One region of the Flavobacterium sp. MEB061 genome, then DNA from elsewhere that is predicted to be linked to it. Evidence: riboswitches for the same ligand, from Rfam matches in the RefSeq annotation. Region 1 holds a riboswitch; the other holds the start of a gene.
The links. Region 1 has a riboswitch for cobalamin ahead of RT99_RS04115 (TonB-dependent receptor). Riboswitches for the same ligand answer to the same signal wherever they lie in the genome.

Region 1 (16,463 bases):
ATTATTTTTTCTAATAAAAGGCAGTAAAATCAAGTGAAAAAAGAGGACGTGGATAAAATCGAAAATGAAGAAAGAAGCTGGACTATTTGTCCGGAATGTCAGGGACGAGGCAAAAAAAGTCAAAGACTTAGTAAAAAAGTACGACTACTTTATCAAACAGCACTAGAGCAATTTGAAAAAACAAACGGTCAAGGAACTGCTCCTATTCGTCCTAAAGCGCATTTATATACCTGTTTAAATTGTTCGGGATCCGGATTGCTTTCTTCTGTTACTCCTCCGGTTGCAGATAAAGAAAACTATCCTCATGTTGCTATTATTGGCGGCGGAATTGGCGGCGTTGCTCTGGCTGTAGCCTGCCTGCACCGGGGAATTCCTTTTACGCTTTATGAGCGCGACAGCAACTTCAATGCCCGATCTCAGGGTTACGGACTTACATTACAACAAGCTAGTAAAGCAATTGAAGGATTGGGTATTTTCTCGTTGAAAGATGGCGTGATTTCTACAAAACATCTGGTTCACACTACAGAAGGAAAAGTAATTGGCGAATGGGGAATTAGAAAATGGATAGATCCAGATGCAAAAACGGCTCCCAAACGCACCAATATTCATATTGCACGACAATCTTTGCGTTTGGCGCTACTGGAGCAATTAGGCGGACATGATGCTGTACATTGGGGACATCAATTAATAAATTTTAAAGAATCCAGTGATAAAAGCGTTGAGCTTAATTTTCAGGTAGATGGCGAAATAAAAACCGCCAAAGCAGATCTTGTAGTTGGAGCCGATGGAATTCGAAGTTCTGTTCGCAGGTTATTGATTGGCGAAGACAGTGCTCCTTTGCGTTATCTTGGCTGTATTGTAATATTAGGAATTTGTCCTTTAAGTTCTCTAAAAAATGTAAATAGTTCTTTATTAGACTCTGCGACGGTATTTCAGACCGCTAATGGAAATGAGCGAATTTATATCATGCCTTATACAGCAGATTCTGTGATGTGGCAGCTTAGCTTTCCGATGACAGAAGATGAAGCTAAGGCTTTAAGCGATCAGGGGCCTCAGGCACTTAAGGAAGAAGCCTGCCGCAGAACGCAATGGCACGACCCTATTCCGCAAATTATGACGGCAACATTAGCAGAACAGATTTCCGGATATCCTGTGTATGACAGGGAATTACTCAAAAAAGAATTATTAGAAAAAAGTGAACAGGTAACGCTAATTGGAGATGCAGCCCACCCAATGAGTCCGTTTAAAGGGCAAGGTGCAAATCAGGCGTTGCTGGATGCACTTACCTTGGCTCGGGGAATCTCAAAAGGATGTAATCCCAGGTCTCAATGGCGAAAAGTAGGAATAAGAACAAGTGTTTTAAATGAATTTGAATCTGCCATGTTAGAACGCAGTGCTACTAAAGTAAAAGATTCTGCCGAAGCCGCTCAATTTCTTCATTCTGAGATTGTACTTTATGAAGGCGATGAACCGAGAGGACGTTGTTTAAAGAAAAAAAATAGCGAAGACTAGTTACTATTTCTGATCTTTGTAATTGATTATTAAATGTTTGATTAAAATAAACGTAACTAATAATAGACAAGCGATGAAATTTAACTATGCCGATTTTGAAGTAGTAAAGAATATTGCCCTGACATTTCCTAATACCGAAGAAAGTGTTTCGCATGAAGGAACTCCATCTGTAAAAGTACGGGGAAAATTAATGTGCCGACTTCATGACAGCGGAGAATTTATTCCGATAAGGCTTGATTTTGAAATACGCGATAAGTATTTAGACAGTCATCCTGAAATTTTTCATTTACCGGACCATTTTAAAGCTTATCCTTACATCTGCATGTGGATACACAACTATAACAGAAAATTGCTGACTGAAATACTTGAATTGAGTTGGAAAGGGCTTTCTACAAAAAAACAAGTGAAAGAATATGAGGAAAGGAAATAACAATAAAAAAATCCCATTTCATAAGAAACGGGATTTTGATTTTATGTTCGATTTCATCTTAAATGGTAAGCTGAAAACTATATATATCGGTTGATAATATTTTCGAAAAGTTCTTGTTTTCCGCTCTGCAATTCGAGTTCACCATTTTCAATAGCAATATCGTACAAATCTTTAAAATTTAATTTTCCTTCTTCAAATTCTTTTCCTTTTCCGCTGTCAAAAGAACTGTAACGTTGTTCTCGTAAACTCTCATAAGGAGAAGATGTTATAATTTTATCTGCAGCAAGCAAAGCTCTGGCAAAAACATCGGCTCCGCCAATATGTGCCAGAAAAATATCTTCTACATCTGTTGAATTCCTTCTTATTTTAGCATCAAAATTTACTCCGCCCCCCTGGAGACCGCCTGCTTTTAAGAAAACCAGCATAGCTTCTGTAACTTCTTGTATATTATTTGGAAATTGTGCTGTGTCCCAACCATTTTGGTAATCTCCCCTATTGGCGTCGATACTGCCTAACATACCCGACATTGCTGCAACCTGCAACTCGTGTTGAAAAGTATGTTGTGCCAATGTTGCATGGTTGACTTCGACATTTATTTTGAAATCTTTATCCAGACCATATTCGCGTAAAAAACCAATTGCTGTTGCACAATCAAAATCATATTGATGCTTAGAAGGTTCCATTGGTTTTGGCTCGATTAAAAAGTTTCCTTTAAAACCCTGTTGTCTCGCATAATCTCTTGCTTTGGATAAAAATTCTCCCATATGATCCAGTTCGCGTTTCATATCGGTATTAAGTAAACTTAGATATCCTTCACGTGCTCCCCAAAAAACATAATTTTCACCATCTAAAGCAATTGTAGCATCCAGAGCTAATTTTACCTGAGCAGCTGCTCTTGCAACAACCTTAAAATCAGGATTTGTTGCGGCTCCGTTCATGTATCTCGGATTAGAAGAGCAATTGGCTGTTCCCCATAAAACTTTGATTCCGGAAGCTGCTTTCTTTTCTTTTAAATAATCAGTCATTGTTAGTAATCGCAACTCTGATTGTGTAAAATTTTGTCCTTCCTGTACCAAATCATAATCGTGAAAACAGAAATAATCAAAACCCATTTTACTTATAAATTCAAATGCTGCATCTGCCCTGTTCTTTGCCGCCTGAATGGGTTCTCTGAATTCATTCCACGAAAAATTGTGAGTGGCCTGCCCAAAAAGATCTGCGCCGTTTCCTCCAAAGCTATGCCAATACGCAACTGCAAATTTAAAATGCTCCCGCATTGTTTTGCCTGCCACAATTTGCTCAGGATTATAATATCTAAATGCCAAAGGATTATCTGAATCCTTTCCTTCAAAATTAATTTTGCCAATTCCTTTGTAATATTCTTTGTCTCCTAAAACTATCATCTCCCGTCTCTTTTTATAATTTTAAAACAATTTATCGTAATAATACGGCAAATGTATAGTCAAAAAGACTGTTTGATAAGCCAAATTTCTTTCAAAAATTTAACTTTAACACATATTTACTAGTATTTAGCTTCAATAATTCAATCGAATATTAAACTTACATAACTTCGTTATTCTGTTTATAACCGAAAAACCCCTTTTGCCAAATTGGTAAAAGGGGTTCTTTTTAATCTGAAAACTGCTTAAATTAATCTACACGTTTTACAGAAAGCTTGTCTAAACAGAAATAAGCCGCCGTATTCATTCCGTAAAGAGGATCTGAATCTGTTGAAGCCATTTGAAAAACAAGGTATTGAACGTCTCCCAAAGCCTGAAGTTTGCTGGCAGAAACACTAATCCATCCGGTTGGCATAACCAAAGATGATCCTGTATAATCTGCCAGAGTCTGAGTTACCGGATTTGTAATTACTCCATTTTCATCAACACCATAAATCAATAATTCAAAATGATCGCCGGAAGCAAAAGGCTGAGCAAATCCATCGCCATACAAACAGCCATAATAGGGCCATGGATGCATATTGATTTTTAAGCCTTCAACCGTATATATTCCTGTATTTCCAATTTTAATCCAGTTAGAAAAACCGCTTTCGCTAAAGGTAGTTCCTTCAGGGTTTTGAGGATCTAAATAGCTCGACCAATAGGCCACAATATAAGGGTCTCCCGAAGTTCCCGGTGTTCCTGGCGTTGTTGTAGAGGAAGTTCCAAAACCGCTTCCTGCCATAGTTCCCCATTGATGAGGCACCCAGCCATCTGATCCGCCCGAACCCGAACCAGAGCCATAATTTGTAATATCATTTACATTTGATACAATAAAACCATCCCAATAATTATAACCTGAAGATGTCGCAGTGTGCGAAAATGTAAAAATATCTACACTTAGGTTCGTGTTAGACACATAAGTGTTTTGCCAGTACTTTCCTCCTGTTGTTGTAATACCGCTGCTCAATAAAGCACTAGTCAGATTAAGAGTTGTCGTGGTTCCTATCGAAGGATCTGTAACAGCGATTTTTGCTGTTTTTGATGACGTTTTTACTGCCGAATTACTTTCGCTGCCTAAAACATCATCGTCGCTACTACAGGACGAAAATCCCACCATCAAACCGAATGTCAAAAAATAAACTACTTTTTTCATGATTTATAAAATTTATGGATTAATATTCATTCTTAATTATCTCAAATTCAACAGTATAAATAATTACTTCTTTGGAAAATTTAAATCCGATACTTCCTGAAAAACGCTCGTTAATAAATCTGCAGCTCCCAATGCTGTAAATGTTGGCACATATACTTTTACAAAATCAACTCCCGGTAAATGCACTTTTTTTCCATCTTTATCAACTGCCCAGCTAATGTCTATTGATGGATCTTTAATACCACCGTAACCCCATTCAAAAGTTCCAACATTGTAAGCTGTACCGGCACCATCACTTACATCTTTTACCGGTATAGCTACTTTTGTTCCTTTTAAAGTATAAGTATCTGCTGCCCATGCCGGATAATAATTAACTCGTCTGCGATTATTGGTTTTGGTAATTGTACCAGATCCGTTTTGGTTGTCTGTCCACGGAAGATAGGCTGTATCATACTGCCAGCTTGCTGTTCCGGTTACCGGGCTCGCCGTGGCATCAGGTTTATGATAAGTTAGTTCGTAATTTTTAACTGTTGTAGCTTTATAATATTCGCTTCCTGCTATTTCATACCATTCGTTTTCATCAGCAATTCCGTTTTTATTTGCATCATAAGCTACGGCTATACTTACGGGAGAATATTTAATCGAAGTAGTTCCTGTTGCCATCTGAACAGTAAAATCACGTTTATCATAAGCGTTAACAACGGTGTGGTCAAACGCTGTAATAATATATCCTCCAAATGTTCCCAAATAAACAGAACCACCTTCTTTTATAGTTGCCTGAGTTTGCTCCAAAGCTTCTTCTTTTGTAGTGTAACTCGCTACACTAAAGCTTGGTGCTGGTAAAAAATCTACAAGTGTTAATGCTTTTGCTGTATAGGTTTTTCCGGTTTCTGAAACGGTAATTTTAGTCGAAGCCTGTTTTACAATTTTGTCTACTGTTACCGTAAGATCTATCGCATAATCACCTGCTTTTGGTGTAATAAATAATAAAGTTTTGCTATCGCCGATGATAGAATCTTTTGCAACACCATCTTTATCAGAAACTTTTACTGACCATTGGTATTTGGCAGTTTTTCCGTCACCATTTTCGATTACTACTTCCGGAGTTATTTCTGTAACATTATATTGTTCTATTGCAAAATCTGAAGCTAATTTTATAGCAATTGTTGGGTCTTTAACAGGCTCTTCTATAACTTCTTCCGGCTTTGGATCGTCATTGCTGCACGCGTAAAAACAAACAAAAGCGATTAGAAATAAACTATACTTTAAATACTTTTTCATGGTCTTACTTATTTATTTTTTAGATTGTATTTTTTTAATATATGAAGGTCTCCTGCTCCTGCAAATACAGTCGCCATTGAAGATTGTTGCTGGCAAAGTCCCATTGGTTCACTCACACAGTTAACTACTTTAATAAAATTGATTCCCGGAAGATTAGCTTTATTTCCGTCTTTATCTACTGCCCAGTCAATATCAATATTCGGGTTTATGGCATTTGCATATCCCCATTCCGGAGGAGTAGAATTCCACAAAGTAGTCTGACCTGCACGTGCGGTTTCAAAATCTACATCTAGTTTCAGGCCTTCATAAGTAACTGTAGTCTGTGTTGCCCATAAAGGATAAAATTCCTTTTTAGCTCTTGGTCTAGCCAAATAATAGGTTTCTTCCTGATTGTTTTCGCAAAAAACATGTTCATAATCTAAGAAAAGGGCACTCGATGTTACCAAAGGTTCTCCGGCAGCTTTTTTATGGTAGGTAACTTTAAAATTCTTAATTGTATTGGCTTTCGAGTGCTGACTTCCAATAATTTCATACCATTCGTCTGCATCGGGTTTTCCGTTTTTATTTTTATCATAAGCCACATAAATCAATCCCGGTGCCGGCGGATTTGCTTTAGGGGATGTTGGATTCGATACATCTCCTCCATATACCCTAAAATCTTCGGTTCCTGCCACATTAAGGATAGTATGGTCAAAACCAACAATTATAGAACCTCCAAAACCTCCCAAATCTATTGGATAACCTACACTGGTTTCGTTGATTCTGCCCAAAGCCGTTTTCATTACGTCTTCTTTAGAATTGCCATCTTTATACAAATCGTTGGCGAACATTCCTGGCGCTGGATCAAAATCAAAAATACTTGTTATGTAAGGATTGTAATTTGAAGTTTCGTTTGTAACGTTTACAGTTGTCGTTTTGCTTCCTTTTTTTTCTGCAGCTGTAACATTCAGAGTAAATTCATAAGAACCTGCATAAATCGCTGTGAATCTTAAATCTTTTGAGTTTCCAACAATAGAGTCTGTTATCTGGTTAACAGGATTTTTTGTCATGATCCACTCGTATTTGGCAGTAGTTCCGGCATCAGAAGCTGCAATATCTAAAACCGTAAATGTTGGAATTTCATATTTTTCCTGAAGCGTAATTTCAATTACATTGGCATTTTCATCCGGTTTATCGTTATCACTGCTGCATCCGATAAACGAGAATGCGAGGGCAAACAATAGAAGATGGGTAACATTTTTTTTCATAATTTCTGATATAATAATTTTGGTTTTGATACTGTTTGATTTATCGCGTAGGGATATTTTCTCCTAAAAGATGTAGATCTGTTGCGCCCATTATTTCTGTTGAAGTTTCTCCCAGCCATCCCGCCTGTTGGTTAAGACCGTTGTAAACTTTTACAAAGTCAATCCCCGGAAGCTCTACTTTTTTTCCGCTTTTGTCGATGGCCCAGTTAATGTCTATTCCGGAATCGTCATCTGCATTGGGTGCATTATCGGCGTACCCGTATAAAAAAGCATACTGAACAAAATAACTTCCAGTTCCGCTTTCATCTACAGCATTATCGGGTAATCGCGTTCCTTTAAAAGTGATTGTTTCCTGATCTTTAAGCCATTTAGGCCAATAATCCAATGAATGATTGTAAGCGTTGTTTTGTGCCAAATAACCATTTTTACCCTGATTATCTGTCCAATAAATGTATTCCATATCTGTAAAAAGTACGGTTCCGGTTCCACCGCCCGGAACAGGTGTTTTGTTTGGATCCGGTCTGTGATAGGTTAATTCATAATTATGAATTGTTTTAGCCATTTTATGTCCCCCGCCTTCAATTTCAAACCATTCATCATCCGGGAGTCCGTTTTTGTTTTTGTCATATGAAACCATTATAACTCCGGCTTCGCTGCTTCCGCCACGCAATTCTGCATTCGGATTAGGATTGGTTTCTGCCCAAAAAGCATTACCCAGAACTCTAAAATCACGCTTTCCTTTTAGGTTTACAATTGTGTGATCAAACCCAAAAACTACATAACCGCCAAATGCGCCAAGCGAAATAAGATCTCCGTTTTTCTTTGCCAGATACGAATTGGCTCTGCTTAATATTCTCTCGGCAGTGTCACCATCATTTGCCACAGGAAGATCATTGACAAATTGTCCCGGAGCCGGTTTAAATTCGAATACTTTTTCGATATAGCTTTTTAATTCTTTAGTTTCTGCGCTTACAAAAACCTTAACTGTTTCTGTTTTTGTATTTCCTTTGTCGTTGATGGTAACTTTAAATTCATAAGTTCCAACTTCTGTCGCTGCGAATAAGGCTTCTTTTGAAGTGCTATTTGTCAAAGAGTAATTTTCTGAAGAAGCATTTACTGCCGTCCAACTGTAAGTAGCATCTGCGCTCACACTTATTTTTGAACTTAAAGGCACTATCGTAAAACGTTGGGTATTATATTCATTGTTATCAACTTGTTCTTCATCTGGCTGTGTGTTATCACTGTCAGAACAATTGGTTAACATTACTATTGCAAAGAAAAAAAGCAGTAATAACTTTAAATATTTTATAGATCTGTAATACATATTTCTGGTTTTATTTTTTGGTTATAAAAGCGATATGTGCGGGGATATTTCCTGCTGTTGTTTTCCATTTTAATTTTCCTTCGGGGGTAAAACAGTAGATATATCCGGTTACTACATAATTTTGGGCATCGGTGATGTAGATTTCTTTGGTTTCAGGATTTACCTGAAGTCCATACGGAATCATGATTTGCTTATCTGTACCATCCGTAATAATTTTATCGCTTATAATTTTCTTGGTTTTGGTGTCTAATATCCCATAAGTAATTTTGTTGCTATTCGTGAGATAACTCCACTGAACGCTATAGTAATAAAGTAAATCGTCGACAAGGCACATTCCTAAAACCGGAAGATCCAACTGCATTTTTTTCTCATCGGTCTGGGTATCTATTACAAAAAGATTGGATGGCGTATTGTAATAATCCCCTCTTGAACTCACATAAATATCTCCTCTACTGTCTATTTGCATACCGTAGAGATTAATACCTACGTCTATTTTCTTTATTTCGGTAAAAGTTTCAAGATCGATTACAGAAACTGTTCTGTCGTAGTTAGGAACTCTATAGCCTCCGGAATTAGCAACATAAAGTTTACCGTTATGCACCACCATTTGTTCGGGCTGGTATCCTACTGTAACTTTTCTTTTAATTTCTAATGATGTGGTATCAATTTCGGCAACAAAACCAATTTCTGCATTAGGGTCAATAGCAACTGGACCCGAATAAGAACTCACGTATGCTTTATCTTTATAAAAAGTTACATAACGGCAATTGGGAATATCAATTTTTTTGATGCGTTTTGCCGTCCATTTATCTATAACTTCTACTTTATTAGAAACATTTATTACCGCGTAAACCTTGTTGCCATAAATTTGAATATCATTTCCAACATCGCCTAATTCTTTTACGACTGTCGGGTTGCGTTCTGAGTAAATATCGGTTGTATAGTTTCCTGTTCTGTAATTAAAAACATCTATACTCGCCCGGTTCATTCCCATATTTCCCTCGTTTAGAAGATAAAAACCTTCTATATTGCCATCACTTCTGGGTGCAGCAACACTTACATCCGAAGATGGAAAAATGGTTTCTTCTTCTCTACACGAAACAAAAGCAAGGGCTATAAATAAAGGAAGTACTAATTTTGCGGTTATCTTTTTCATAGCTCAATACTGATTATAAATTTTAGCGTACGACCCGGCATCGGATAATTGTAAATCACTTCATATTGCTGATTGAGTGCATTATTGAGTTCTACCGTTCCTTTTAATTTGTAATTATGAATTGCAAATGCTTTTTGTACCGATAGATCATGTGTGTACCAAGGCTGTACTTCGTTGATTCTGATGTTGTTTACATTGCCATTATATCGCTTTCCGACGTAGATAAAACTATAGTTGAAATTCCACGATTCATAATTGGCATTTAGTATTCCGGACCCGCTATGCCAGGGTGTGTACGGAATCTGATCGCCGTAAGAGGACAATTCCAAGCCTCCAAATTTGGTATAATCCCGACTTTCAGAATACGTATAAGTTAGATTTGCAACAAGGTTCAATTTGTTAATATGCATACCTATATTAATAACCGATTCTATTCCGTGGCCTTTTACCTGTCCCATGTTGGTCATCATCCATCGGAACAAATTTCCTGTTGGAGCTGCGATTATTTTGTCTTTGGTATTGGTGTAATATCCATCAACCTGAATAGAAAATTTGTCAAAAAAGCTTTCCTTAACAGGCAAATTATAAGTGAACCCAACATCATATTGATTCATATAATCAGGTCTTAAAGTGCTTGAACCAACCATTGTATAATATAAATCATTGAAAGTGGGCATTCTGAAAATGCGTTTTGCAAATGCTCTCAGATTAAAATCGTAAGCTGCAAAAGGTGTATATCCGAGAAATAATGCCGGAGTAAATTCTGTTTTATCGGGCGCTTTTGCATTGTATCGAACCTCTTCATGCACGTGCGTACCAACAACACTTCCTAAAGCTTTAAATCTACCCACTCTGTAAGAACTCGCGAGAGAAAATAATGCTGTATAACGTTCGGGATAAGAAAACAAGGTTTTAATTCCTTTTCTGGTTGCATTTAATCTGTTGTATTGAAAATCTGTAGAAAGCGAAATATCCCAGGTTGGCAAAATGCTGTACATATTTACTGCCGAGAAATAATATTCCTGCTGGTAATAACTATCGTCTGACTGCGCTCCTTCGGTTACGGTTTCGCCAAGCACATTTGTAGTATCTCTGGCTACGTAATGGGTATAATCGTAAGCATATTTTGCCTTTGCCTGAAATTTATATTTATTGGTAAAGTCTTTTATAAATGTTCCCTGCGAGAAAAAATTCTTGTCGTATTGCCTAAAACCGTCTGAGAATTTATTTTCGACAATAGCGCCGGGAGCACCTCTGTCTGAATCATAATAATATACTTTTGCATCCCACGAACCATTTTTTATTTTTCCGTAAAGACCCGATTCAAATCTTAGTGCTTCAATATCGCTGTTGTGTCGGGTTGCGGTAGTATCGTAGGCCACAGTTCCATCCAGATTATTTCTTTTGTACCTGAATTTATATTGCCCATTCGATTTTATATATTCAGAACTTACGCTCAGGCTTACTTTGTCACTCAATTTTTGTTCCCATCTAAAAGACGGATCAAAATAATTGATTGACATTGTTTTGAAACGTACTAATACATTTGTTTTTTTATCATCTAAAAAAACAGGTCGTTTCGTTCTTAAATAAATAGTTGAAGCGGCCGCAAAGTCTTTTGCAGACTGAAATATTTCACTTTTTTGCCCGTTATACATGGTTAGGGATTCCATGTCGTCTAGAGAGTATTTTCCCAGATCTGTAACTCCGTTTTGGGCATTCCCTAATTGAATCCCATCGTAAAAAACACCCACATGATGTGTACCCATGTTGCGTACATCAACGGTTTTTAGACCGCCAAGACCGCCATAATCTTTAATTTGAGTTCCGGCAAAATAACGAAGTGCATCTGCAACATTATGACTCGCGAGATTTTCAAGCAATACTCCCGAGAGGCTTTGTACAGGAATTACTTCCTGATAGGGTTTTCCTTTTAAAATTACTTCTTTTAAAACCCGCAAACTATCGTTAGATACTTGAGAATGAAGTACAACAGGAGATAACAGAACAATGAATAAAAGTATTTTTTTTGTATTATACATCACTTATTTAATTAAATAAACTTCGGGATGTAATAATCAAAAAAGCAATAAGAAAGAATCCCGCCATATAATGACAGGTCCGTTTATTGTTGTTCAACTTTATTCCACGAAAGTCTTAAACTATGTGATTGTGGCAGGTCTCCTGACTTGTTCCATCTTTAAACAGCCTTCTCATCCCGAGATCGGGACAATGGCATTGGTAACGTTTAAAGACTTATACAGAACTTACAGTAGCGGGTCTGTTCAGGATTTACACCTGATTCCCTTTTAACTATTTTTTTCTAAGAAAAATAGACCAAAATCTGGCGCAAAGATATAACTATCTTTATAAAAATAAGTATGAATGTATTAATTTACATTTTGTCCTACATATTGGCAAAACTGAATATTTTATCAAGTTCGATAATAGAAGTGCCTTTAGGCAGCACTGTTGGAGCCTTTGCTAATTTCTTTGCCAGCAAATCAGTTGGGAGTGGTTTGAACTTTTTAAATAAGCCAATTGAGTTTACTGCTTTTAATATTTTTGCCATCGCATATTCACCAAAACGATCTGAATTTGCCCTTAAAAGCAATCCTGGCCTAAAAATAATATACTGTTGGAAATTGAGCTCTGCTATGCTGTCTTCGAGTTCTCCTTTTATCTTCGAATAAAAAACTTTACTCTTCGAAGTAGCTCCGTAAGCAGATAACAAAACAAAGGATGAAACTCCATTTTCTCTGGCTAATCTGGCAAATATTGCAGGAATATCAAAGTCTATTTTCTTTTGATTTTCCTTTGATCCTGCTGCTTTGAGCGTTGTTCCTAAACACGAGAAAATGACATCGCCTACAATCAAATTCTTGTAATTGTCTATGTTGGAGAAATCCACAATTTCTTCTACGAGTTTTGGATGCTTTTTGTTTGTTGCTCTTCTTACAAAAATGGTAACAGATTCGTAATTTTTATCTGCCAAAAGTTCATCAACCAGAAATTCTCCCGTTGAACCTGTTGCGCCAATAACTAATGCTTTCATAATTTTAATTTTTAAATAATAATTTCTAATACAATATTAAGGCAGACTAATAAATTTCGTCAATATTAAAATCAACAGTATAAAGTTTCATTGGTTGCGCCTTTCCTCTTAAAAGTATTTCTCCCTGATGTATATAAGTTACAGGTAAATCTTTTGGCAGAGCTTCTTTTATGGCTTCAGAAATAACAAAATCATGATTAAAATCATTGCATTTGCATTGAATTCTTGACGTTGTATTAAGAAGATCTCCATGATAAACAATTTCTTTTTTTACTTTTCCTACCCAGGTTGTTACAGCATTTCCAATGTGCATTCCGGCCTTAAACTTCGGAATCCTATTATAGGTTTTTAAATAATATTCATTTCTGTTTTTAATACATTGTTTAAGAAGATAAAAGCAATACAAACACCGCTGGTCTTTTAAACCCGTTGCTGTTTTCCAGGTCAGAATAATTTCGTCTCCGGCATATTGATAAACTTCTGCACGTGAAGCCAGAATGGCATCAGTAAAATCGTTGAACAAATCCTGCAGTAATTTGCTATACAGAATATCTCCCAACTCTTCTGCCATTGTGGTGGATGATTTGACATCGACAAACATAAAAATCCGTTCTTCCTGCATGGGGCGATGATATCGACCTGTAAAATAATTAGAAAAAAATCGGTTGCTTAACAAACTGCTAATTTCTAAAAACAAAATCAGAAAAATTGATGCACCAAGCGAAAAGATAAAATCTTCAAAAAGACGATTATTAATGTATTTACTTAAAGCTTCCTGATAGGTAAGATGACCTAAAATCTCTGCAAAAACAATCACGAAAAATAGTAAAAACAATATTATACAGAAACTATAAATAAGTGCTTTTAAAATCATACTTCCCAAAAAGGAATAGTTATTTAGATGAGTAAGTGTCTTCTCAAAAATAATTACAATAAAACCAATAGAAATTCCAATAATGGTACCGGGCAAAAGTTTTAGATATTGATAATCTGCTCCGGCATTACTAACTGCGGTATAAAGCAAACCCATTGCTCCACCAGCAACAATTGCTTTAAAAATGAGACTGTATTTTTCATAAAAAGGTATCTTAGGCAATTCCATATAACTAGATATTGATGAATTTCAAGGCACTTTTCCTTTATCTTTTAGAAATTTTAAACTTCTTCAATAAATAAAAAATACTATTCTAATCAAAAGTAATATAGAATGTTAAGTATAAAAAATTAATCAATAACAATATCCGGATTAAATTTCAAACCTAAATAAAGCAAATTTCAACGTTAATAAACGGTAACAAAACTGTCTCTGTTACCGCTTTTATTCAGATTTAAATTGTTGCCGGCTCTTTATAAGTTTTCCAATCTATATAACCGTGATTTCCTAATCCATAATGCAAATCACGATTTGGCGGCGTTAATTCCCAGTTGTTTTCCAATCTTTCTACTAAATCCGGATTAGAGATAAAAGGTTCGCCAAATCCCGCAATATCAATTGTTCCCGCATCGATAAGCTGCTCAGATTTTTCTCTGGTCATTCCGCCGGCAAGAATAATTACACCATCATACCAGGAACGAAAACGCTCTATAAAACCATCTGGCAACGCATGGCTTCCTTTAGATTGCTGATCCATTAAATGGATGTAAACTATATTTCTTTTCTTTAATTCTTTGGCTAAATATTGATACGTTGCTTCTATTTCATCATAATGAGGCAAATCTCCCAAACCTCCGTATGGCGTTAATCTGATACCTGTCTTTTCATTTCCAATAGCTTTGATAGTGGCATCAATAATTTCTAATAAAAATTTGGAACGGTTTTCAATGCTTCCTCCATATTCATCTGTGCGGTTGTTTACAAAAGGATTTAAAAATTGCTCTACCAAATAACCATTTGCGCCATGAATTTCTACACCATCAAATCCCGCTGTAATTGCATTTTTTGCAGCATTTACAAAATCGTTTACAACATCTTTTACTTCGCTTGACGAAAGTGCTTTGGGCTTTGATGCTGCTACAAAACCTTCAATACCATTTTCGTTATATCCCCAGGCCGAAGTATTTTTTGCCTGAATATCTGATGGACCAACGGGCGCGATTCCGTTTGGTTGATTTGAAGTGTGAGAAACCCTGCCCACGTGCCACAATTGAGAAAATATAATGCTTCCTTTTTTATGTACCGCATCGGTTACTTTTTTCCAGCCTTCAATTTGTTGTGGTGTATACAATCCCGGAATGTAAAGTACTCCTTTTGCTGTTGCAGAAATTGCTGTTCCTTCTGTTACAATCAATCCTGCGCCTGCACGTTGCTTGTAGTAGAGAACATTATTTTCGTTGGGAATACCATCTTCATTTCTTGCTCTTGTCATTGGTGCCATCGCAATACGATTTTTTAATTCTAAAGAACCAATCTTTGCCGGCTTAAATATATCTGTTTTCATAATCTATTTTAATTTGAAATCTATTATTGTATTTTTTTTAATGATTTGATAGTGAAGAAAAAGTGCTATTTCTTCACTATCAAATCTCTTGAAATTATTTTTTAATCAACCAGCTTTCAACAGCTCTTGAAAAATCTGCTACATCAATAGGATGTCTGCTTGTGATAATGTTTCCGTCAGTTACAACGGTTTCTTCTAAAACAATTCCACCCGCATTTTTTAAATCTGACTGAATGTTCCAGTAACCTGTTAATTTTCTTCCTTTCAAAATATCAGCAGATGCCAATACTACCGGAGCGTGACAAATAGCTGCAATTAATTTTCCTGATTTATTAAAATCCTGAATAAATTTTATCACATCTTTATCATAGCGAAGATTATCCGGATTCCAGGCTCCACCGGGAATAAATACAGCATCATAATCACTTACTTTAATCTGATCTGCCGTGCGGTCAAATTTTATCCAGCCCACTGGCTGTAAGTACTGAATAGCCATTACATGTGTTTTTGACATTTCAGGAAATGCAAGCCCGTATCTTTCAGGAGCCGGATTGAATTTTGGAGAAATAATCTCTACCTCTGCTCCCAATTCTTTAAAATACCAAACCGGACCTGTCAATTCAATTTCCTCAAAACCGTCTGCTACAAGAACAGCTATTTTTTTTCCTTTAAGAACCGTTTTGTCTTTTACGGGAGTAAAAAAGAAAGCTTTTAAGGCTTCGTTTCCTGGTGCGTTCAATAATTTTGTTACGGGCATATTTACCACTGCCGATTGAGTAGATAATTGATTTACAACTTCTAACTCATTAGAATAATTTGTTTTCATTTCTTTAGTTTTTACTGTTACCTGAGCTTCTGCGTTTGATAGTGCAAATAGACTTACTATACTTGCTACAATGATTTGTTTACTTGTTTTCATTTTTCTTTAGATTTAATTGTTACTTGTTCTGTTTAAAATTGTTATTCACGAATAAGCGGTGCAAATTCGATAAGGTTGTGAATTCCGTCCTGAAAAGGCTGTTTTTTTATACTCGTATTCAGATAATCAAGTACAGGTTGAATGGGCGGAAAATTGAGATGGTACTGAAAGGCTTCATTACTTCTAAATTTTTCAAAAGTCACAAACTGGGTTTTATCACTATCTAACTGAGATAACTGATAGGTTACGACGCCCGGTTCGCTTCGAAATTCTGGCATTGCAATGTGATAAACATCTTTGAAGTTTTCCTCTGTGCCTGCCTTTGCATCCACAAAAAGCATAATGGTTAATTGCTTATCTTCTGCTTTGCTGGCTCTTCGCCATTCCTGCTTAGAAATAGGTTCTAAATCTTTTACGCTGATTACCTTTTCAGGCTTTGCCAATGCAGATTTTTCTAATTGTATTACTGCTTTTGACTCTGAATTTTTCCTGAATTTATTCAGTTT
Region 2 (16,463 bases), on a different contig from region 1:
ACTGTCAATGTCTTCTAATTGTTTGTCTAATTGAGGTTCTCTGTCGGTAAAATTATTATGTACAATTTTAAGGTTTCCGGCTCTTTTAGATTTTAATTGATCCAGGCAATAATTTTTTGTCATTGTCATTGCTACGGCTTCAACATTATTATAGGCATCGAGATTATCTTTTTTGTTCCATAATTTAACCATTACTTCCTGAGTTGCATCTTCAGCTTCCTCGGTGCTGGTAAGTAATCTTTTTGCCAGACGAAAAACTTTGTCTTTAAAAGGATTAATTAATTCTATAAACACAATTTGGTTCATCTGTGGTTGCTTTTTTTGGTTTTTGGTTAGAGAGGACTAAATATTTAATCTTTTACAGTAAATTTTAGCCAATCATTATTTTTATAAACAAACCTTTATAGAGCGTTTATATAGTCAAGACGAGATACAATTATTTTTGTTACAACAGTATTGAAATTTTTTTATTAGAAAAAAAACAACAAATTTATAAATGTTAAAACTAAAGATAGTATTTTTACGTTAATAGAATATCGAAACATATTTTTATGAAAACAATATTAAGAAGTGTCCTGCTAATTTTTTTATTAGCTTTTTCTTTGCAATCCTGTGAAGATGAGGACGATGTTGCCGCACCCGCTGATTTGCAGGTAAACGATTTTGTCTGGAGAGGATTAAATCAAGTTTATCTGTGGCAGGCTGATGTACCTAATTTAGCTGATGATCGTTTTGCAAATAAAGATGCCTTTAATTCATTTTTAGCGGGCTATTCAAAACCAGAGGAATTGTTTGAAGATTTATTAAATAAGCCGGTAAGCAAATATCCGATTAATGCCATTGACCGTTTTAGCTGGATTGTTGATGATTATACTGTTTTAGAACAGCAACTTAACGGTATCAGTAAAAACAATGGCGTTGATTTCAGGCTTACCAGAGTTTCTGAAGGATCTAATGATTTAGTAGGTTATGTGCGTTATATTATTGCTAATTCTGATGCTTCAACAAAAGATGTTAAAAGAGGTTATTTTTTTACTGCTGTAAACGGAACAAAACTTACAGCTTCAAACTACGAAGCTCTATTGCTAAATAGTGACAGCTATACTTTAAATTTTGCTGACTATAATGGATCGGCATTTGTTTTAAACGGAAAATCTGTTAGTTTAACAAAAACTACTTTAGAAGAAAACCCGATTTTAATTAATAAGGTAATAAATTCAAACGGTCATAAAATAGGTTATTTGATGTATAATGGCTTTTATCGGGACTATGACGCCAGATTAAATGATGCTTTTGGAGAATTAAAAGCACAAGGCGTTACTGATTTAGTGTTAGATCTAAGATATAATGGCGGAGGTTCTATTAACAGCGCAACACTTTTGGCAAGTTTAATTACAGGTCAGTTTGGAGGTAAGATTTTCTCAAAAATACAATACAACATTAAATCAATGGCAGGAATGGATGCGGAGGGCTTAGAGCGTTTAAATATTAAATTTTTAAATAGCGCTGATGCTGGTCTAAATAGTTTAAACCTAACAACGGTATATGTTCTAACTACCGATAATACGGCATCTGCAAGTGAATTGGTTATAAACGGATTAAAACCTTATATTAATGTTGTGCAGATTGGTGAAACAACAATTGGTAAAAATGTTGGTTCTTTTACAGTTTATGACTCACCAACTTTGGACAAAAATTCTAAAGTAAATCCAAATCATAAATATGCGATGCAGCCATTGGTTTTAAAAATTGCCAATTCAGAAGATTTTGGTGATTATACAAGTGGTTTAACACCTACTTATTTACAACAGGAGTTTGTAACCAGTTACGGCGTTTTAGGAGAAACAAACGAACCTTTCCTGGCTACAGCGATATCTAAAATTACCGGTGTAACAGCAAAACGAATTCAGGACGATAAAGAATTCGTTTTACCTTATTTTAGCGATTCCAAAAAAATAAACGGAGTAAGAAATGAAATGTATTTAGAAACTGCTCCAAAAGAATTTCTAAAAGCATTAAGATAAGAGATTAAAAATACGATGATAAATAAAAAAGGCTTTCAGAAATGAAAGCCTTTTTTTTCCAAAAAAAATAAAAAAAATAAAGTAAATTGATTGTTCTGAAAATTTCTTCCAGCTATTTTATTAGTTGTTAAAATAAAAACCGTTTGGCAATATCCCAACGCCAAGTTCACTAGTAAGTGTTCCTGTTAAAGAATAGATATACACATTTCCAGGATCTTGATAATTTCCTGCATCGGCGATGTAGATATTATCGTTTTTTACAGCAAAACCATATAGTGTACTAACTTTTGCAGCTTTAAATATTTCAGCAGTTGGTAATGCGGTAGAAGTTGTCGAAGTTGTATAAATATTACTGTCTACAGTATAATATATTTTACTGTTATTAATATCCATAAAACCAGGATGTGTTACATCTGGGAAAGTAAGTGTTGATGCAATAGTATTGTTGCTCAGGTTAACTTTTACAATTTTACCAGCAGTTTCTGGTGCTGCATAAGAAGGTCTTCCATCACATAAAACATATAAAGTTCCATTATCTTTTACCAATGCACTAGGAACGTCTCCAACTTCAAAGTTTGTTACAACTGTATTAGTAGTAGAATTAATTACTGTTAATGAATTTCCTTGTCCATAACCACCTTTGTGAGCTATATATAGTTTTCCGTCATTTTCAATAATTTTTTCAGGACCTTCAACAACAGAAATTAATGAAGCACTTATAGTATTTGTAGCAAGATCAAGTACTGCTACATAATCATCTGTAGTAACTAGCGGATCTCCCCAGTTTGTGATATATCCTTTTCCGTTTGCAAAAGCAATAAATCTCGGATTGTTTAGATTTGTAGTTATAGTAGTAATACTTTTAAAAGTATATCTGTTAACAACCTCGATTTTGTTTGATGCGTTTACCACTATATAAGCCAAATCACCATTAAAAACAATACATATAGGAGTATCTCCAGTTACTTTTCCCGGGTTTGCTAATGAAAACACATCGTTTTCGATTTGTAAATCATCAGATAAATATGAAATAGCACCGTTTGGAGTTCCAAAATTACCTTCGTTAACAATAAATAATCCGCCATCATAATCACCGCGTGCCTCTTGAGTATTGTCATCATCATTGCTACATGACACAAAAAATGCTGAGCTTACTAGGACAGCTAAAAATAGTTTATTGAATCTTTTCATGGTATTTAAAAATTAAGGTTTATGTATATAGAATAATTTCTTCCGGGCATTTGCCTGCTTGTAACAGGCTGGTAATTTTCGTTCCAAATATTTAGTACTTGAAATCCAAGTTTATAACCCTTCTTTTTGCCAAAATCATAGTCAATTCCAACATTCCCAATGTTATAATCTTTAACTTTAGTTGCAGGATTATTAAAAGGTGTTGTATAGGCATCTCCGTTATATAAATACTGAAAATAAGAAGAGAATTTTTTCCAATTGTAGGAGACAGATCCTGTCAATTTATGGTAAGGAACGTATATCAATTGCTTGTAAATTAATTCTCCTGCAATCAATTGTTCGCTTTCTGAAACTGTATAGGCGTACGTTCCGTTAATTGTAAAATTATTGTTTGCTATTTTTGGTTTCCATTCTAAAATTACTTCAGCACCGTAAGCCCTTACTTTGTCTGTATTTTCAGGAGACCACATATCTCCGCCGCCTTGTGAAGGAACCCAACGCAATAAATTTTTAATAGAATTGTAATAAGCCGTTACTGATACTGAAAAATCTTTGGTAAAAAATTCATTGCCAATTTCAGCCTGATAAGAAGTTTCGGGTTTTAAATCAGGATTGCCGCTTCCTTCCCAAAATAAATCATTATAGGTAGGCATTCTGAAGTTTTTTGAAGCATTTATTTTTACGCGGTAAAAGTCAGTGAACTGATAACGTGTTCCAAACGAAAAAAGAAATGGATTTCCGTAATTGTCTGTTACTTCCTGACGAATACTCGCATTATAATCCCATTTGTCACTTAGTGAATGACTTAGTAATATACTCGCAGAGCCTATTTCTCTTTTTACATTGTCGATACTCGATCCATATCCTTTATTGCGATTATAATCTACAATCGAGTTTAGTTTAATTTTATCATTTACATCAAACGCCAAATCATATTTTATAAGAGAAGTTTCAACCTTTCCGTAAGTGAATAATTCTGAAGTAATACTAGGATAGTATTTATAGGATTCTCCAATATGAGCAACTTTCAATTTTGATGTAAAACGATTAAAAAGACTTTCCCATTCTAATAAATTTCGGGTATTAAAATCACCATATTTGGTTTTGGAACCATTAGGAGAAGTCAAAGAAAAATGACGCTCAGAATCGTAAAACTGGCTATAAGCCTTTAATGTGTTTTTGGAATCAATTTTATAACCAAAAGTGGTATTCATACTAGTATTATAGTATTCGCCATTTGTGTTTCGCTGATCTGTATTGCCCGGATATTTAAAATCATTATCAGAACTGTTTCTGGAAATACTTATCTGAAGACTATATTTATCTGATGCAACGATAGTACGATAGTTGGCGCTCAAAGTATTATAACTTCCTAAGCTAAAAAATACCTGATTTGAGAATTCCTTTTTAAATCGTAAATCATTATTAAGGTGAATGCTTCCGCCAATGGCACTGCTTCCATATAGAACACTTCCGCCTCCGGCTTTTACAGTTATAGAATTGAAATCTCTTGTTCCGATAGTATTAAAATCTGCCTGACCTAAAAACTGGGAATTTATATTTATACCATTCCAGATAACAGCAGTTTGCGCTCCTGTTGTTCCTCTAAAAGAGGGAGCAGAAGTCATTCCCAAACCGTTTTCCTTAAAATAAATAACAGTATTATAGTTTAAAAGCGAAGTTAAGGAAGGCTGATTTTTATTGATAACAGAATCATTTAAAACCTGAACCGATTGTGAGCTGGAGTATTTTTTTAGATTGACATCAGAAACGATAACTTCCTTAAGTTTTGTAATAGAGTCATTTTGCGCCGAAATGAATTGGCACAACAACAGAAAACAAAATGCAAAACGTTTTTTTAAAGTCATAATTTCTACACTCTTTTTCCCGAGAGCTCGATATTTGTTATAAAGGCAGGTCTCCTGGCTTGCGTCTTATTGTTTACCTTCCCACCCGCCGGGGCGAGCAGTGGTTTGTAGATAACAATAAGCATTCATTTAGAACTTAGCTTACAGTTGCGGGAACAGCTCAAGATTTATACTTGATTCCCTTTTAATGTGTTTAATTAAACACAACCTTAATTTGGCGCAAAGATAAAGGTAAAATCATCGAATTTTCAAATTTGTTTCATTTTTTATATCAAATTCTAAACAAAACGACCTTTAAAGTACTATTTTTATTACTTGTCCAAAATCAACTTTATTAGTAAAAGCATCTTTTAGGGGTAAAAAAGTATGATGGCATAAAATGCTTCTAATTACGCCGGCATGAGAAATAATAATTATTGGCTGTTTTATTTCTTCTGAAATTTGATCTGATAAAAAGGCTACCACTCTTTTATGTAATTCAACAAAAGATTCTCCGTTTAAAGCTGGAATATTAACAAAATCCTCCATCCACGGATTCAGTTGTTCGGGCAGAATATCATTCCAGTTTTTCATTTCCCAATCGCCAAAATTCATTTCCATCAATCGTTTGTCTTCCTGATAAGAAATAGTTTTTATTCTTTTTTGAATGTGTTTTGCTAAAATGGAACATCTTTTTAATGGACTTGAAAATATAATGGCTTCAGCAGGTAATTGCGAAATGATGTTTTCGAAAACCAAATCAAAAGGTTCAGCAATAGCAACATCCGATTGTCCGTAACAAACTCCTTTTTCACAAATAGTTTCGGTATGGCGAACTAGATAAATTTCCATAGAAAAAGAATACTTAAATAGTAAATAACTTCACAAACCTGTTGCGTTGCGCCAAGACAATCTCCCGTATATCCATCAATCCATTTTTGGAAATAACGAGCCAAGAAATAACGAGTGAGGAAAACTGGAATTATCGCAAACAAAATTTTATACTGAAAAAAAGCAAGTGCCAACAAAGGAATTAATCCGAAGAAGAAAGCACCAAAAACTTCTTTCCAACTATGCTTATTTGCGATTGGCTTACTTTTGCTCGAAGCATCATCGCGCGAATATTCATGTGTAAAAATGATCGAAATTGCAGCTAAACGACTTAAAGAATGAGCCGAAATAAACAAAAGGAAAACAAGAAGATGAGAATTATCAGTGGTAAAAAGCAAAATGCCTTCTGAAAGTAATTTGAATTTTAATAAAAAAAGTAAAACCAAACCAATTGCACCATAAGCGCCAATAGCACTGTCTTTCATAATGATCAGGATTTTTTCTTTTGTCCATCCTCCGCCAAAACCATCACAGACATCTGCAAAACCATCTTCGTGAAAAGCTCCCGTTGTTAAAACAGAAGTAATAATTGCAAAAATAACGGCAGTTTCTGTGGATAGAAAAAAGGAAAAAAGATAGAAAGTTAAAAAAGAAATGCTTCCAACAATCCATCCTATAAAAGGAAAGTAACGAGTAGCTTTATTTAAATATTCAGGATTATGATCGATGTTTTTGGGACAGGGAATTCGGGTGTAAAACATTAAACAGGTAAAGAAGATATGTAGTTCTTTTTTCATTTAAGAGATTTGTTGTTAATTTTAAGAAAATATATTTTAGGTAATCTTGTCATTTCGACGAAGGAGAAATCACACTAGAAACTCACGTACAGTGCGTCGCTCTCTGGATGTGATTTCTCCTTCGTCGAAATGACAAACGAAAGACTTGATTACTTCCTACTAACCCCCGCACTCTCAAAACTAGCCATTTCATTCAAAAAAGCTTCGGCCGATTTTAAAATAGGAAAAGCAATCGCACAGCCTGTTCCTTCACCTAGGCGCAAATCTAGATTTAAAATAGGTTTTGCATGTAAATAATCAAGTAATTTTTGATGTGCTTTTTCGGCAGAACAATGGCAGAAAACAGCATTTTTATGAATATCAGAATTTATTTTCGAAGCGATTAAAAAAGCCACGCTGCAAATAAAACCATCAACCAAAATTATCATTTTATTTTCAAAAGCAGTTAACATTCCACTTGCCATTTGTATGATTTCGAAACCGCCAAAATAAGCCAATTGCTGCATTAATTCGGCTTGACCGGAATAATTATCAATTGCTTTTTGAAGTATATTTTGTTTTTGAAGTAATTTTTCAGCTTCAACTCCAGTTCCTTTTCCCACACATTCTTCAATAGAAAAACTAGTTAAAAGACTCATTAAAACCGAAGCTGTTGAAGTATTTCCAATTCCCATTTCTCCAAAACCAATGCAATTTGAATTTGCTTTTGCAATATCATCAACAATAGATTTTCCTTTTTCAAAACACAATTGCAATTCCGTTTCACTCATTGCCGGCGCATGCAGAAACGATTGTGTCCCTTTTGCAATTTTAGCGTTGATTAAATTAGCATTTGTTGGAAAATCGTAGTTTACGCCAGCATCTACAATGGATAACTGAATATTATTTTGATTACAAAAAACATTGATTGCAGCACCGCCTTCAAGAAAATTACCAACCATTTGTCGTGTCACATCTTGCGGATAGGCGCTTACACCATGATTTGCGATTCCGTGATCTGCGGCAAAAACCACAATGTTTGGGTTTGTAATTTTAGGATTTAAGGTTTCAAAAACCGTTGCCATCTGAAAAGCCAAAGTTTCTAAAGTTCCCAAAGAACCAACAGGTTTGGTTTTAGAATCTATTTTTTCCTGTAGAAGTTTAGCAAAGTCATTTTTGGTATCAGATTTTTTTGTTTTTAATTGAAAATCTAAAACATGACTTTCAACCACATTTTTGATTTCTTTACAATCCGGAACTTCCGATTTCTGCTTCCAGTGCAACTGCTGCAGCATCGGCTGGTTATTGTAATTCGTTGCCGGTTTTCCAATGCAGAAATAGCCCAAAGGTTCAATGTTTTCAGGTAAATCAAGGATTTTTTTAAACTGATAATAGTTCAGGATCGAAACCCAGCCCATTCCGTAACCTTGTTCTGTAAGCGAAAGCCAAATATTTTGTGCAGCACAAACCGAACTAAACTTTACCGCCTCATTACTGCCAACAGTTCCAATGGTAAACTGATTTAAAACAGATCTGTCGTACGCAATAATAAGTCCGATTGGAGCTTCTTCAATCGCTTCGAGTTTTAATGATCTGTAATGTTCTTTTTGTTCCGGATTATCGGTGAGTTCTTCGGCTTTTTTATTATAATCTAAAAATAGTTCTTTAATAGCACTTTTTACTTCTGCCGATTTAATGATAAAATATCTCGTAGCATCCGTCAATCCAACCGAAGGCGCCCAATGTCCGGCCTGCAAAGCTTTTTCGATTACTTCGTCAGGAACTTCATCGGTTGTGAAATGTCGGGTATCGCGACGGGATTTTAATATATCATCTAAATGGCTCATAATTTATAAAATTACAATTTTTAAATTCCAAATATGTGGGAAATTCCAATAAAAAAATCCAAATTCCAAAAAAGGAAATATTAATACAATTTGAAAATTTAGTACATAAGTAAAGATAAACTATAGCTTTGGAATTTGGAATTTTAAAAATTTGGAATTTATTTTTAGAAATTACAACCCCTTAATCCTAACCGGAATTCCAGAAACCATCAAAATAACTTCATCTGCTTTTGATGCCAAAAACTGATTCATCCAACCTTGCAGTTCTGTAAATTTTCTTCCAATGTGGGTTTCTGCATGAACGCCCATTCCAATTTCATTGGTTACAATAATAAATATTGTATTTTCCTGACTGGCAATCGAAAGGAATTCTTTTTTGGCCTCTTCAAGGCTTAAATTTACATCATAATTAGTGTCGACAAAAAAGTTCGTCAGCCAAAGCGTAACGCAATCAATCAGCGCCACTTTTCCTGAAAAATCAATTTCACTAATATGTTTTTCATTTTCTATATTGGTCCAGCGTTCGTCGCGTTCTTGTTGATGACGATCGATTCTATTTTGAAAATCAACATCCCATTTTCTGGCTGTTGCTACATAAATTGGAGATTCTGAAAGCTGTAAAGCCAGATTTTGCGCATAAGTGCTTTTTCCTGATCGTTCGCCGCCGGTAATTAAGTAGATCATTTTTTAATTATGAGTTGTAAGTTTTGAGTTATGAATTATTGTGGCGTTCCCCAAGGGTCGGGCTATACGCTTTATCTTTTATTTTTTTAAAGAAAAAAAATAAAAGGATGCCGCTTCTATCCCTAACGCAAAAGACCAATTAGATTTTAAGAAATGAATACGAACCAACAATTTATAATTTATAATTAATAGGGGCAATGCCGACAGTTGTTACCACAGCAATTTCCTCTTTTTAAATGAAACCACGTTGTAAAAACATAATTGCCGTTTTCAATATAAAAATCAACATCCTCGATTAGTTTTTCGGTTTTTGGTAAAGATAGTGCTTTATTTTGTAGTGCTTTTTGCGGAGTCATAGTTTCTATATAAGCGTCTATTTTGTCCATACAAGCTTCTTTGAAGCAATCTGGGCAGAGGCAATCTCCTCCATCAGAAAGATTAAAAATAGGAGGGTAGTCGTTACACCAACATTTGTTTTCAACAGAAATATCTCCGCAACTAAATGCAGAGTCGCAACTCGAGCAAATTTTGGTTTTTGTGGTATTCATAATAGTAGGTAAAGATAAATTTGGTTTTTGTAAGAATAAAGGTAAATAAAAAATTTATAAATTGCGTTACCTTTGTCCTCATTGAAAAATTTCGATTGTGAATCGCCGTGATTCAAATTTGAATGACAATAAGCAATAACGATACCATATTTCAAAATATATAACCTACATATGAAACATTTATTTCCAAAAACTATTTTTGTTTTATCATTTTTTCTTCTGGTTGGATGTAAAAAAAATGAAGCTCCGGAGATCGTAAAAACTGAAATTCCCCAAAATAGTATAGAGTTTGCTTCCGGACTTTCAATTGTTAAACACTCAGGATATTCTGTGGTTACAGTTACAGAGCCCTGGCCAAATGCGAATGCAAAATTCACATATATTTTAAAAGAAAAAGAAGCAAAAGTTCCGGATAGTCTGCAAAAATATACCACAATAAAAGTGCCTTTAGAATCTGTTGTTGTTACTTCAACTACAAATATTCCGTTTTTGGAAATGCTTGACGTTGAAGATAAATTAGTTGGTTTTCCTCATACTGATTATGTTTCTTCAGAAAAAACAAGAGTTTTGATTGATAAAGGTTCAGTAAAAAATGTGGGACAAAATGAAAAATTGAATATCGAGCAGCTAATAGAATTGTCTCCGGATTTGATTATAACTTTTGGGGTAGATAATAACAACCCAATGTTGGATAATTTGAAAAAAAGCGGTTTAAATGTTTTTATTCAGGCAGATTGGATGGAACAATCCCCGCTTGGAAAAGCAGAATGGATTAAACTTTACGGTGCATTGTTTGGCAAGGAAGATAAAGCCAAAGAATTGTTTGATAAAATTGTTGAAAGCTACAATCAGGCAAAAAAATTAGTGGCAGATCAGCCGGCAACTTCAACCGTTTTGTATGGTTCTATGTATGAAGATGTTTGGTATGTAGCCAAAGGAAATAGCTGGGTTGCACAATTCATGAATGATGCCCATGCCAATTATTTATGGGCCGATTTAAAAGGAAGCGGAAGTGAAGGTTTATCTTTTGAAAAAGTATTAGACAAAGCCAAAACTGCTAATTTCTGGATTGCTTCGGGCTCATTTAAAACATTGGATGAGTTCGGAAAAAGCAATCCGCATTACACACAATTTGATGCTTTTACTTCTAAAAACGTATATACTTTTGAAGGAAAATTTGGAGCAACTGGCGGAACAGTTTATTATGAATTGGCACCAAGTCGTCCCGATTTAGTTTTAAAAGATTATATCAAAATTTTTCACCCTGATTTATTGCCAAGCTACGAATTTACCTTTGCCTCTAAACTAAATTAAGATTCATTGATAAATTCAAAGCGAAATATAATTCTGTTTTTTGTACTTGGTTTAGTGCTGTTATTTATGTTTTTTCTGGACATAAGTTTAGGATCAATTACAATTCCGTTTAAAGAAGTATATACCAGTTTAACAGGCGGACAAGCCAGTAAATCAACTTGGGAATATATCATTATTAATTATCGTTTACCAAAAGCTATAACAGCCTTTTTGGTTGGCGTAGGATTATCAATTAGCGGTTTATTAATGCAAACTTTATTCAGAAATCCGTTAGCCGGACCAGATGTTTTGGGTTTGAGTTCCGGAGCCATTTTAGCCGTTGCGATTGTTATTTTGGGTGCGGGATTTTTGCCTTCGTTTTTAAATGCTATTCTTTTATCACCATACGGACTTGTTATTGCCTCAACATTAGGCAGCGTTTCGGTTTTGCTTTTGGTTTTATTGGTCGCGCAGCGATTGCGAAATACAATGGCGATTTTAATTGTAGGGCTTATGTTTGGGAGTTTTACAAGTGCAATTGTGGGTGTTTTAACTTATTTTAGTTCGGCAGAACAATTGCAGAAATTTACATTTTGGTCGTTGGGAAGTTTAGGAAATCTTTCCTGGACATCAATTTCTGTTTTGGCTGTTTGTGTTGGTTTTGGTTTGCTTTTAAGTGCCGGAAGTATTAAACCTTTAAACGCATTGCTTCTGGGAGAAAATTATGCTAAAAGTATGGGACTGAATTACAAAAAAGCCCAGCTAATCATCATATTTGCAACAAGTATACTGGCAGGAAGCATAACAGCTTTTGCTGGTCCGATTGCTTTTATAGGTCTTGCAGTTCCGCATATTGCAAAGCTTACTTTTCAAACTAGTAATCACGCCGTTTTATATTGGAGCACGCTTTTTTATGGCGGAATAATTATGTTGTTTTGTGATATCGCTTCGCAATTACCCGGATTAGAAACCACTTTGCCAATTAATGCAATTACATCTATAATTGGTGCTCCGGTTGTAGTCTGGTTGTTAATGCGAAAAAGAAATTTTCAGTAAATTATTTGGAACACGGATTACGCGGATTAAACGGATTTACGCAGATCATTTTAATCTATGTGAAAAAACTTAGCAATTAGTATTTCAGAATCTTAGCATCTTAAAAAATGAGCAGTATTATCTTATCAACTTCAAATCTAAATATTGGTTATAAAACCAAGAAAGCAATTGTGACTATTGCTGAAAATCTAAATTTGAATTTATCCTCAGGAAAACTCATTTCTTTGATTGGTGCAAACGGAATTGGAAAATCTACTTTATTGCGAACTATCACAGGAATTCAACAGCCATTATCCGGACATGTTTCTCTAAATGATAAAAATATAAATACTTACAAACCTTTAGAATTAGCACAAAATCTAAGTTTGGTTTTAACAGAAAAATTACCGCCAAGTAACCTTTCTGTTTTTGAACTTGTTGCTTTAGGAAGACAGCCTTATACTAATTGGATTGGAACTTTGACCCAAACAGATATTGAGAAAGTCCAAGAAGCCATGCAATTGACTCAAATCGAACATTTATCTGCAAAAAGGCATTACGAAATTAGCGACGGACAATTACAAAAGGTTTTAATTGCGAGAGCGTTGGCACAAGATACTCCACTGATTATTCTTGACGAACCTACAACACATCTTGATTTGTTGCATAAAGTTTCGCTTTTTAAATTACTGAAAAAGCTAACGCAGGAAACTCAAAAATGTATTTTGTTTTCAACACACGATATCGATCTTGCGATTCAGTTAAGTGATGAAATGATTATTATGACGCCGGAAACTGTCGTTCAGGATGAGCCTTGCAATTTAATTTCCAACGGAAGTTTTGCAACTTTATTCAAAGATGAGCATATTATTTTTGATGCCGAGAAAGGGAAGTTTATTGTGACTTGATTCGTTTCCTGCAAGGTTTTCAAAACCTTGTAGGTATTGCGTTTTTTTACAACCTTTAAATTTTATACCTACAAGGTTTTGAAAACCTTGCAGGAAAAGCAGATTATTTCTTCAATCCAATTTGTCTCTTCGCCTCACCAACCACAAAAGCTACAGAATTTGCAATATTGAAACTGCGTATTAATTTCGACATTGGAATCGTTAAATGATTTTCGAAACGAGCCAAAACTTCTTTGCTTAAACCGACGCTTTCTTTTCCGAAAACCAACCAGTCACCGTCTTGAAATTCAGTTTCCAAATACGATTTTTCAGCATGAGAACTCATTAAAAACACACGTGATTGATCTGGAATCTGCGCAATCCATTCTTCTATATTTTGATATTCGGTTACATCAAGGTGAACCCAGTAATCCAAACCTGAACGTTTAAGATTTTTATCATTTATAACAAAACCAAAAGGATGAATTAAATGCAGTCGGCTTTCGGTTCCCACGCATAATCTTCCAATATTTCCCGTATTATTTGGTATTTCCGGTTCGACAAGAACAACGTTTAGCATTATCGTTTATTTGTTAATTTGTTTAATCGTTTATTTGGGAATTATCTAATTCTCAAATTGACACATTATCTAATTTAAAATCGGGAACTTCGATAACTTCTCCGGCTTTTAGGTTTTGCAAATATACATTTCCTATTCTAACCCGAACTAATCTAAGAGTTGGAAAACCAACGGCTGCAGTCATTTTTCGAACCTGACGAAATTTGCCTTCATTTACAGTAATTGAAGCCCAGGAAGTTGGTCCATGTCGCTCATCTCTGATTTTTTTTGCTCTTGGTCCAAAATCCGGAATTTCGGTAACGATAAATGCAGAACAAGGTTTTGTCGTGTATTTTCCACCTTCAAAACCAATCTCAACGCCTTTTTGCAATTGTTCGATCGCTTCAGTAGTAATTATTCCATCAACTTGTACATAGTATTCTTTATCTACTTTTTTGCTTCTTATTTGTTCGCTGACTTTTCCGTCAGTAGTTAGCAAAAGCAATCCTTCAGAATCTTCGTCTAAACGTCCAATTGCCATAGTTCCTTCTGGAAAATCGTGCAATTCGCCCAGGAGTTTTTTCTTTCTTTTCAATTCATAAATAAATTGACTCAAATAACCATAAGGCTTAAAAAGAATAAAGTGTTGATGCATGTTTTATTTTTTGCAAAGATAGTTTTGTTTCATCTTCATTAAAAATAATACGGGAATAAACTAAAAGCAATGTTAAACCATTTAGTTTTAAAATTTAGAATTCGTAATATTATATAAGAACTTTAAAAAATAATGATATGGGAACTAATGATTTAGGCTCTAAAAAAATAAATGGAGTACAAAAAAATATAGACGAATCTAAAGGAAAAAATATTTCGCACGATGGAAAAGCCGACGATGCCAATTTGAAAAAAGAAGTTGTAGCAGATCAGGACGGAAATAAAAAAGTAGTAGAAAGAGCGCGAAATGAAAATGAGGAAATCAAAAAAATCAAAGGTGATGTAGATCCAAATAATGCCAATGCAAACCGTGGAGTTTCATCTGAAGAAGAGGCAAAAAAAACAGTCGAAAACAAAGATCGAAATTCTGACATTACGCCAAATCGTTATCCTAATTCAGATCCGGAAAGCCATGAAGATCGAGGCAATATGAAATTGGATGAAGAGTAATACTAAGAAAAAAAAGGATGATTTACGTGATTTTAATGTGAAATAACATTTGATTGTGATAAAGTCTTAATCTTATTGTAAACCTTGGTTTTGGTATGGTCAGCGGTTAAGATCTTCGTAAATTGTTGCTATAAATTTAAATTTTAAGAATATGTCACTTTTAGAAAACAAAGTAGCTTTTGTATCAGGTGGTGGTTCAGGAATTGGACGCGCTGTTGCAGAATCTTACGCTCGTGAAGGAGCAAAAGTAGTAGTTTCGGATATTAATGTTGAGCACGGGGAAGAAACCGTAAAAATTATAAAAGATGCCGGAGGAGAAGCCTTTTTTGTAAAAGGCGATTCGTCCAGCGCAATCGACAACAAGCACATGGTTGAAGTAGCGGTTTCAAAATACGGCCGACTTGATATTGCATGTAACAATGCAGGGATGGGCGGACCTGCAAAACCAACTGGAGAATACGAACCGGAGGCTTGGGATAAAGTAATCGCTTTAAATTTAAGTGGTGTATTTTATGCCTGTCGTTATCAATTAGAACAAATGGAGAAAAATGGTGGTGGAAGTATAGTAAATATTGCTTCTATTCACGGTCAGGTTGCGGCGCCATTAAGTCCGGCATATACAGCATCAAAACATGGAGTTGTTGGTTTAACTAAAAATATTGCTGCGGAATATGCACAAAAAAATATTCGCTGCAACGCTGTTGGTCCGGGTTATATAGAAACAGCTTTATTGAAAGATAATCTGAATAAAGAGGCGATGACTGCCATTGCTGCAAAAGCTCCAATGAACCGTTTAGGAACTGCCGAAGAAATAGCAGAACTTGTTACTTTTTTAAGTTCTGAAAAATCTTCTTTCACAACCGGAAGTTATATTATTGCCGACGGAGGTTATACAGCAATTTAAAAATCAGTTTTATATATATTAGCAAGCTGCCTGAAATTCGGGCAGCTTTTTTTATTTGCTAAATTTTAAATTAAAAGCTAATTTTCTTATTAAAAAATAAGGGGTTTAGAAAATAATACAAAATGAAATGGATTCCATTTCCTTACAGAATACTGAATGAATATGTGAATAGTTTGACTTTTGATGCTGTATGGCTGTAAATAACCTTACAATTTGTTTAAGTTATTGCAATATTCTCTTAACTTTAAAGACTTAAATTTGATTTCTAAAACCCTATTTTTTAATCATATGAAAAACATTTACTCGTTACGTCATTTAATGACTTTTTTAAGTTTTTTTTGTTGCTTTGCAATAGTCGCACAGACAATGCCGGCTCTATCGCCACTACCTTATCAGGAAAATTTTGAAAACTGGTCCAGCACTTCAACAGAATTTATTTCAGGATTAAAAGGTTGGAACTTAGGAACAAATGCGACTGGGACAACTGAATTTGCGACATCTTCAACTTTTACAGATTATACCACTATATTAACTGGGAGAGGAGCAAATATTAATTCAGGAGGTTTCTATAATTATGTAGGTAAAATTGGTTTTTTAAACACAACAAACCTTAATCTTGCTCTGGGTTTGGCTTTTTCAACCGATGGACTGACTGACGTAAAAGTTCAATACGATATTATGACCATACGAAATCCGTATGATGCAAGTAACACAAGGATTAATGAAATGATTTTGCAATATAGAGTGGGATCAACAGGAGATTTTACTTCAATTGCAGGAACAGAATATCGTAATAATACGGAGAATCAGACAGGAACAAACGTTTTTCTGCCGCAAAATTCGCTAAAAAGAAAAATTACACTTCCTGCCCAA

Region 2: linked by a shared signal. The riboswitch ahead of RT99_RS24130 (TonB-dependent siderophore receptor) and the one ahead of RT99_RS04115 (TonB-dependent receptor) in region 1 are both predicted to bind cobalamin.

Annotation. Positions count from the first base shown of each region.
Region 1 is NZ_JXQR01000008.1:44,329-60,791, reverse strand. Features, by position in the region: gene RT99_RS04155 (NAD(P)/FAD-dependent oxidoreductase) at 49-1,512, shown strand; gene RT99_RS04150 (hypothetical protein) at 1,586-1,942, shown strand; gene xylA (xylose isomerase) at 2,020-3,345, opposite strand; gene RT99_RS04140 (DUF4465 domain-containing protein) at 3,593-4,537, opposite strand; gene RT99_RS24580 (hypothetical protein) at 4,601-5,818, opposite strand; gene RT99_RS04130 (hypothetical protein) at 5,827-7,065, opposite strand; gene RT99_RS04125 (hypothetical protein) at 7,106-8,389, opposite strand; gene RT99_RS04120 (DUF5074 domain-containing protein) at 8,400-9,545, opposite strand; gene RT99_RS04115 (TonB-dependent receptor) at 9,542-11,587, opposite strand; cobalamin riboswitch at 11,702-11,902, opposite strand; gene RT99_RS04110 (NAD(P)H-binding protein) at 11,953-12,600, opposite strand; gene RT99_RS24575 (adenylate/guanylate cyclase domain-containing protein) at 12,647-13,702, opposite strand; gene RT99_RS04100 (alkene reductase) at 13,929-15,038, opposite strand; gene RT99_RS04095 (DJ-1/PfpI/YhbO family deglycase/protease) at 15,133-15,957, opposite strand; gene RT99_RS04090 (putative quinol monooxygenase) at 15,999-16,463, opposite strand, start outside.
Region 2 is NZ_JXQR01000076.1:80,194-96,656, forward strand. Features, by position in the region: gene RT99_RS24115 (RNA polymerase sigma factor) at 1-306, opposite strand, end outside; gene RT99_RS24120 (S41 family peptidase) at 552-2,024, shown strand; gene RT99_RS24125 (YncE family protein) at 2,145-3,215, opposite strand; gene RT99_RS24130 (TonB-dependent siderophore receptor) at 3,221-5,083, opposite strand; cobalamin riboswitch at 5,110-5,310, opposite strand; gene cobC (alpha-ribazole phosphatase family protein) at 5,378-5,914, opposite strand; gene RT99_RS24140 (adenosylcobinamide-GDP ribazoletransferase) at 5,899-6,690, opposite strand; gene cobT (nicotinate-nucleotide--dimethylbenzimidazole phosphoribosyltransferase) at 6,840-8,516, opposite strand; gene cobU (bifunctional adenosylcobinamide kinase/adenosylcobinamide-phosphate guanylyltransferase) at 8,688-9,200, opposite strand; gene RT99_RS25770 (DUF5522 domain-containing protein) at 9,386-9,586, opposite strand; gene RT99_RS24160 (ABC transporter substrate-binding protein) at 9,920-11,062, shown strand; gene RT99_RS24165 (iron ABC transporter permease) at 11,069-12,097, shown strand; gene RT99_RS24170 (ABC transporter ATP-binding protein) at 12,205-12,984, shown strand; gene RT99_RS24175 (tRNA (cytidine(34)-2'-O)-methyltransferase) at 13,088-13,543, opposite strand; gene RT99_RS24180 (pseudouridine synthase) at 13,596-14,177, opposite strand; gene RT99_RS24185 (hypothetical protein) at 14,315-14,686, shown strand; gene RT99_RS24190 (SDR family NAD(P)-dependent oxidoreductase) at 14,838-15,590, shown strand; gene RT99_RS24195 (T9SS-dependent choice-of-anchor J family protein) at 15,879-16,463, shown strand, end outside.